One region of the Deinococcus malanensis genome, then DNA from elsewhere that is predicted to be linked to it. Evidence: riboswitches for the same ligand, from Rfam matches in the RefSeq annotation. Region 1 holds a riboswitch; the other holds the start of a gene.
The links. A riboswitch is a leader RNA that binds a small molecule or an ion and turns the genes downstream of it on or off. The one in region 1 is predicted to bind cyclic di-GMP.
Positions count from the first base shown of each region.

Region 2: it holds a riboswitch for cyclic di-GMP, as region 1 does, so the genes downstream of both, IEY49_RS15720 (glycoside hydrolase family 16 protein) here and IEY49_RS19565 (glycoside hydrolase family 30 protein) in region 1, are expected to answer to the same signal.

Region 1 covers NZ_BMPP01000028.1:8,511-12,573, reverse strand. Annotated here, with positions in the region: gene IEY49_RS19565 (glycoside hydrolase family 30 protein) at 1-1,250, opposite strand, end outside; cyclic di-GMP riboswitch class I at 1,261-1,335, opposite strand; gene IEY49_RS19560 (glycosyltransferase) at 1,515-3,800, shown strand.
Region 2 covers NZ_BMPP01000015.1:7,849-11,911, reverse strand. Annotated here, with positions in the region: gene IEY49_RS15720 (glycoside hydrolase family 16 protein) at 278-1,465, opposite strand; cyclic di-GMP riboswitch class I at 1,481-1,556, opposite strand; gene IEY49_RS15715 (PAS domain S-box protein) at 2,697-4,063, shown strand, end outside.

The sequences.
Region 1 (4,063 bases):
TGACCCAACGCGTAGTACTCCTCGTTGAGGGTGACCCCGCCCGAAGCCGGATCCACTGTCACCACGCCACGGCAGTTGCTGCACCCACCGTTGGTCGGGCCACCCTGAGGGTCGAGCGCCAGATTCCACAGCAGCACGGTCCTGGCCCAGTTGCGGGTGGCGCCGATCACGAGGTGCTGCACGTTCCACGCGAGGTTGTTTCCCCAGTTTGTGGCCCAGCCACCGCCGCTGCACTCGGTGAAGTACACGTCCTTGTCGGGATAGGCGTCGCGAATCTTCGACTGGGCGCTGACGTCACCGCCGTAACAGTGAAACGCCGTTCCCGCCAGCGCGTCGCGGGCACCCTGATCGCCCAGTAGCGCCAGCGGGTAGGACGTATCGTCCCAGTTGTGGTCCCAGCCCAGAAGGCCTGTCTGCAGTCCCGCGTTCTGCAGTGCCGGAGCCAGCTGTTTGACCAGTCCCGCCGCGTCGGCCGGTTCCAGGCGCATGCTGGGGTAGCCGCCGGTTTCATGGCGCGGTTCATTCTGCAGGGTCAGCATGTCCAGAGGAACGCCACTCTGGGCGTAACCCTGGACCGCCCGCAGCAGATAGTTCGAATAGGCGGACCGCCATTCAGGCAGGAGTTGCCCGCCGTTTAGGTGAGCCGTGTCCTTCATCCAGGCGGGCGCGCTCCAGGGCGTGCCCATAAACCGGACCTCCGGGCTGGTGGCCCGGATGTCGCGGGCCAGCGGCAGGACGTACTGTTCATCGCGGGCCAGACTGAAGCTGGTCAGCGATTCGTCCACCACTCCCGCCGGAAGGTCGTGGTAGGTGTAGCTCGAACGCGCGAAGTCACTGGCCCCCAGCGGAATGCGGACGTAACTCAGGCCGATGCCGCCGGCCGGATCGAACAGCTGCCTGAGCAGGGCGCTGCGCTGGGTGCCCGACATTTTGTCGGTCATGAGGTAGGCGCTTGACTCGGTCAGTGCGGCACCGAATCCTTTGATGCTCTGGTAGGTGACCTTCGGGTCCACCGTCACCGCGCCGGACACAGGAGTGACCCCCGATTTGAAAGCGACGCCGGGCTGGGCCGCGATTTTCTGACGGCCGTCGGGCGTGGTCAGCCAGATCTGTGCCGTGCGGGTTGTCTGCGTTGTGCGGGCTGCCTGAACTAACGGGTCGCCCAACGCCGGGACTTGAGGAAGGGACTGTGAACAGGCCGTCAGGGCCAGAACGATGGATGCAAACAGCAGATTTGTTTTCAGGTTCATGGGGGCTCGTTTCGGTGGCTCGGCTGACCCAGGGGGCCCCGTGGCTTTGCGTCCCCGCTTTGCAGCGGGTTTGCCGGTTCGGTCGAAGGAATCGTTTCTCGGCAGGCCGAGATGGTCAAAGTCTAATTAGCGGCTCACACAGTTCTCTCTCGCAGCAACTCCACCAATGCGTGAAACTTCACGAAAGAGGTCATTATCTGTGAATAATTAGTCATTTAATGCTAATCTAATTTTCTCGTCAGATCCCTATCTTCGGAGCGAACCGTGACTCAGGCAGTTTCCACCACAGTGGCCCCCCCTTTAATTCTGGTTGTCGAACCCGACGTCGATGAATGCGAGGCCCTGTGTGCGGCCCTGCGCGACGAATCGTTTGAAGTGCACTCAGCCGCCGACGAGCACCGTGGCTTCGAGATGCTGTGCGACCACCGGCCTGACCTGATCGTCACAACCTGCGCACAACACCTTGATGGCGTGGCGTTCACTCGGCGGGTCCGTCAGGATCCATCCGTTGAGGCGGTGCCCATCATCCTGGTGATGAACAAGGAAGGCATGCAGGACGTCATTCACGCGCTGGATGCCGGCGCTGACGATTTCGTCTCCCGGCCCTTCAACATGCCGGAACTGATGGCGCGCATCCGGGTCAAGCTGGCCCGCCCCCCGGTGCCCGCCTGGACCCTGGCCCGCGACCGACGAACCGGCATCATGACGGTCCAGGCGATGCTCGCCCCTATGCTGCGTGAGATGGAGCGGGCCCGCGTGACCGGTGATCCTCTGATGCTCGCTTCACTGGCCTTCGAAGAGCTGCCGGTGCTCCGCCAGCGCTTTGGTTCCCAGCTCGACACGGTGATCGCCAACCAGACCATGCGGGTGCTGCGTGAACTGGCCGGGCCGCTCACTGTGCTGTCGCACGACCGGAAAGGCCACTTTCATGTACTGGCTCCCAACACCACACCTGAAACCGCGCTCAGCCGGGCACGGGAAGCCAGTCTGCGGCTGGTGGAACATTCCTTTTCGTACCACGGAGACCTGCTGAGGCTGACGCCCTCCATCGGACTGGCACAGTACCGCCCCGGCCTGGATCCCGATAACTTCCTCGGGCGTGCCGACACCGCCGCCCGCTACGCGGCGGCTCACCTGGACCTCCAGCCCGTGCTGTACGACCCACAGGTGCACTCCCGCCGGGAAGCGAAACCCAAACGGTATGCCCAGCTGCGCGAAAAGTTGAGGCTGCCGGCCCAGGTAATAGCGGTCAACGTCCTGCTGGTCGTCATTCCGTTTTTTCTCTATGCGTTTCTGGCCCGGATTGGCCTTGATGTGACCGACTGGGCGTACCTGGCTGTGGCGACCGCGCTGCTTGGCACAGCGGCGTTCATTCTGCTTGAAGGCTTTCTAGCCCTGAACCCGCAGCAGCCTCCGGAAGAGCCGCAAAGCCCCTACCCCAGGGCAAGCGCGATCATCGCCGCCTACCTTCCGAACGAGGCTGCGACGGTAGAGGAAACCATCGACGCGTTTCTGCGAATCGACTACCCAGCCGGCTTACAGGTCATCCTGGCGTACAACACTCCCAGGGATCTGCCAGTAGAAGCGGCCCTGCGGGCCCTGGCCGAGCGGGATCCACGGTTCGTGCCATTCCGTGTGGAAGGCAGTACCAGCAAGGCCCAGAACGTCAATGCCGCCCTGGCGATCGTCACGGGTGAGGTCACTGCCGTGTTTGACGCGGATCACCAGCCGGACGCCGACAGTTTCCGCCGGGCATGGCGATGGCTTTCGAGTGGCTGGGACGTGGTGCAGGGCCACTGCGTGATTCGCAATGGTGAGGAGAGTTGGGTGGCACGGATGGTTGCGGTGGAATTTGAGAGCATCTACGCGGTCAGCCATCCCGGCCGCGCGCGAATGCATGGCTTCGGCATCTTTGGAGGCAGCAACGGCTACTGGAAGACAAAGTTGCTGCGCAAAATCCGGATGCACGGCTCCATGCTCACCGAAGACATTGATTCGGCGCTCAGAAGTGTTGAGGCCGGATACAAGATTGCCAATGACCCTTACCTGGTCTCGCGTGAGCTGGCGCCCGCCACTCTGGGCGCCCTGACCAACCAGCGGCTACGCTGGGCCCAGGGCTGGTTTCAGGTGAGCCTCAAGCACCTGCCCCTTGGCCTGCGTTCCAGGCACCTGACCCTGCGTCAGAAGCTGGGCTTTTTTCATCTGCTGGGCTGGCGCGAGTTCTATCCGGTGCTGTCGGTGCAGATGTTCCCAATCCTCGGGTACTGGCTGCTGGTCGATGACCGTCAGGTCGATTGGGCCATTCCGGTGTTCGTGCTGACGACGGTCTTCACACTGAGCGTCGGGCCCTGGCAGGCTCTGTTCGCCTATCGGCAGGCCGATGCGTCGTTCAAGGGGCGCAGAGGCTGGTTCTGGTTCTATCTGGTTGTCTCGTCGGTGTTCTACACGCCGTTCAAGAATCTCCTCGCCGTGGTGGCCCAGATCAAGGAGTTCCGCCGTGAACGTGCTTGGAAGGTCACGCCACGCAGCACCCAGTCGCCGCTGGAATGAAGCCTGACGAGCCGGGCGCGCGGGCCGGTAAGAGCTGCCGCTCCGAATGGTCGTGATCAGACTCCAGCATCCCGAAGAGATCACGGGGCCCGGCATCCCTCCAGACGAAATACCGTTCAAACAGAATGCAAATCGATGCAGTGCGACGCTCCCCGCAGTCGCTGGGTCCAGGAACCACCTGCGCCGGTGGCTCGCTGAGCACCGTTGCGCTCCACACGCTTGGCAAGGCCCCCTTTCCACGTCCAGCTCACACCTCGGTTATC
Region 2 (4,063 bases), on a different contig from region 1:
AGCATGTAGGTTCCAGGCAACAAGGCACCACAGGTAGCTTTATACGAGGGTATGGAACGGATCGGCGGTCACAGGCGAATGGAATGGAGGCCAGGAACGACCCGGCACCGCCCAAGTGGTCACCTGAGATTGCAGAACGATGGGCAGGGCATGAAGCTCCTCATCATGGGCGCAATCGAAGCAAGCGGGTGGTCTTCAAGACCACCCGCTTGCTCGCGTCATCAGCACATTCTTTATCTAGAAACTGTAGATCTCCGTCCAAGCCCTGACTCTCGCTTCAGCGAATGGCGCCGGAAGCACTCAGGGTGTAGCTCGGGGTGCGGCTCGACCAGACCACGCGGGCGTAGTACTGCTTGCCGGCCGCCAGGTTCAGCGTCACGCTGTCGGTGCTGCCTTTGCCCTTTCGGCTGCTGCCCAGCAGGGTCGTGCCGTCGGCTGCGTAGATCTCCAGGTCACTGTTCCAGCCTGTGGTCAGGGAAACGGTACTCTGGCCGCCCAGATCGGTGCTGGTGAAGGTGTACCAGTCCTGCGTATCGGTCGAGCTGAGTGTTCCCGATACGGATGCGACCTTGGTCAGCGCCAGGGCGCCTGCAGCAGTGTCGTCCGTTGGGGCGGTGACAGGGGCGGTTGTCGGCGTGCTGGTCGCGGTGGCCGGCGTAAAGCTGACGTAGTCGACAAGCATGTACTGGGTGCCAGGTGTAGCCTTGCCGCCCCAGCCGGTGGAGTTGGTGGGCCACAGGTTCAGCATCAGGTGCGCTTCGGCGGTGGGCACCACGGAGGTGGTGGTGCGCTTGAGCACGCCGTCGATATAGAAGTCGATCTTGGTGGGCGTCCAGTCCCAGCGGTAGGTGTGGAAGCCCTGCGTCAGGTTCTCGCCGGTGCCGCCGGTACCGTAGTCGTGACGGCTGGTGGTCTGCCAAGCGCCCATCCAGTCGGTGGTGGGGTTCTGGCCTTCGACCTCGTGGTCAATCTCGGTTTCCGAGTCATTGACGAAGTTGAAAAACGCGCTGATGTTGCCGCTGGTGCCGGTGCCTGCCACCGATGGATCGGCGCTGCTGCTCGAGGCACGCATCCGGGCCTCGTAGGTGCCGTAGCCGTGTTTGGCGTTGGTGGCCAGCTCGGCAGCGCGGGCCACCAGGCTGCTGCTGACGTCCAGTTTCATCACCAGGAAGCCGTCTTTCACAGTGACGTTGCTGGGTTCCCAGGTACCGCTCAGGCCGTCACGTGCCCAGAAAGGGGTCCAGGTGTTGGACGACACCCACCAGCGGGCGGTGTCCAGCGTATTGAAATCATCGCGCCAGCTTCCGGCCACGTTCTGAACCTCCACATTCGGCTGCGATGCAACAGGTGCCGGAGCCGTCTCTTCGACGGTGGACTCCGGAGTGGTGGTGCTCGAGCAGGCAGCCAGCATAAGGCCCAGGGCAGTGGTGAGGGCCAGATTTTTGACAGCAATACGTGTACGCATGAAATTCTCCCTTCTTTCGGTAACTCGGCCAACCACTAGGGTTCCGGAAGCTTTGCGCCACCGCCTCGCGACGGATTTGCCTTTTTCGGTTAAGGGAGATGAACCAGAGGGGTTCATCACCTCCGGTAGATTAAGTCGAAATTAATGACAGACTCCTTACACAAAGCTTAATAACATTTTTATCAATTGTGACGATATAAAGATTTTGCACAACCGATAGATATGGCATAGACGAAAATGCCGTTCTGGAAGTCCGCAAGGAAGTTTTGACTCCTGGTCATATCCGACTGAAATCACCTTAAAAACGACTCATTCATTAAGGCCTCTCGGAACTACCATGTTTATCGAGAATGGCTCCTCATAAATTAAGACTTGAACAGTGGCGGATCCTGCCTCGTGATCGGACTCCCTCATCAGGTCTGACGAAGTGGGTGGCGCTTCATCTGCCTACCAGCGCGAAGCTGGACGCTGCACAGGGCCCTGTACGCCTGGGTTGGGAGACAACCGTTGGTTCGTACTGCTCTGATCGGTAGTTCTGCAGCTGCAGCACAGCCGGCTGCCCCCGCTGGCCAGGGAGACCTGTTTTTGTTGTGGCACCACCTCAAATATCAGCGCGTGTTCTTTGCAGCACAGGGCTGTGGTGGGCCCGGTGAGTATGCTGCTCAGCGTGGCAGGCCTGTCCCTCTGCACCGATAGCTGCCGTACCTCTATCAATGCTCTGTTTCAGATCAGCCCACTGTCTTTCATGGCCAGTGGACTCACCGCTCCTGTGGTGAATGTGGGCCATGAAGTAATCTTCGCTGGCATCGCCCGGGAACCGGCGCGGTTCGACTCTTGGCAGACGTGCGTGGCTGCGGCTTCGCTCGGTGATGACCTTCGCTAAAGTGCGCAGCAACTCTTCAGGCGCCCGCTGTCCTTGCTACCTTTGTGTCGCGTTACCGCGCCGTTCGGAGCAGGACCAAGAACGGTACGTTCGGGAGTGCCACGCGGCCCCGGTTCTCCTAAAAGCGCAGGCAGAGGTCAACAGTGGCCAGCGTGACCTCTCCACAAGCCTGGAGGGTCGAACTTGGACTTCGTCGTATCCCCAACACCCTGAAGGAGTGCCTCGAACGACACCACCTCGAAGACCGCCTCTAGGCGGCTCCATGTCTGCGTCCTGCCCGGCAAAATCCACTCGCTCAGCTCGATCAAGAAGAGACCATCTTTCTGATGAATGCCTTAGAATCACCGCGTGCCCCCCGCCCATGAAGGCCACGCGCTGAGCGTCGGCTTCGCCACCCTGGATAGCCTGCTGGAGGGGACGTCGGCTGGGCTGGCAGTATTGGACCAGCATCTGGCCATCGTGCATACCAACGCCGTGTTCCGGCGGCTGACTGTCCGGCCAGCCAGCCACGACGCAGGGAAACCCCTGGTGGAGGTGATGCCCGGGGTGTCCCCGGCTGTGGTTGAAGCCTGTCGAGCAGTGCTCGACACAGGAGTTGCGAGACGTGATCTGGCGGCTGTGACCGCACCAGAAGCTCACCCCGTGACCTGCAGTGTTGTGCCTGTGTACGACACCGGCAAGGAGGTCCAGGGGGTCGCCGTGATACTGCGGGATACTGGTCAGGGACACACGGAGCATGGCGGAACCCCGCGCAGTCATCGGGACCACGACCTGCTGGCGGTCGAACAGGCCCTGGCTCAGGCTCTGGCCACCACCGAAGTGAAGCGGACCATCCTGCAGAAGGTCGTTCCTCTGATGGGGGCCTACGGTGGGGCGCTGGTCGAGGCTGTTGACGATCAGACACTCTATCTGGTCGGGGCTGTGGGCTACGAGCCCTCCGTCAAACTCAGCTGGGAAAACTTCCCGGCGCAGGAGTACTATCCCGTGGTTCATGCTCTTCGAACACGGCGGCCCGTCTTTGCCACGGCTGAGCAACTTGACCGCGATTTCCCTGAGTTTGTGCCTCTGTTCCAACCTGGAACGAGGGCCGTTGCGGCGCTTCCCCTGGAGGACGGGGAGGTTGTCACATGCGCGTTGACCCTGTCGTTCCACGATGAGCAGGCCATAACGGACGAGCAGCAGTCCTATCTGCTGGAAGTGCGAGAAGCGTGTTCCTGTGCACTGAAACGGGCACGCCGATACAACGCGGCGCATGAGGAGCGGGAGCGGGCCACCTTGCTGGCGGAAGCCAGCGCCGCGCTTGCCGCTTCACTGGACCTGCAGGGAACCCTGGACCGGCTGGCTTCCCTTGCGCTCCGACACGTCGCCGACTGGGCCGCCGTCTTTCTGGCCGATGATGACGGTCTGCCTTTTCCGGTGGCCGTGGCCCATCACGACCCGGGCATGGTGGAACTGCTGCGCTGGTTCACTGCTCAGTACCCGTCGGATCCCTCCTCCCCCGGCTCGACCGCGTGGGTCATGCGCACTGGAGCCCCGCTGCTGATGCCGGTGGTTCCAGGTGGCCTGATCAACCAGATCAAGGATGAGCAGCGCCGGCGCGCGGTTCAGCGGATGGGACTGCATTCGCTGATCCAGGTGCCGATGATCGCCAACGGCCGGACGGTTGGTGTGCTGGCCCTCGCCACGACACATCCCCAGCGCACGTATGGGCCCCA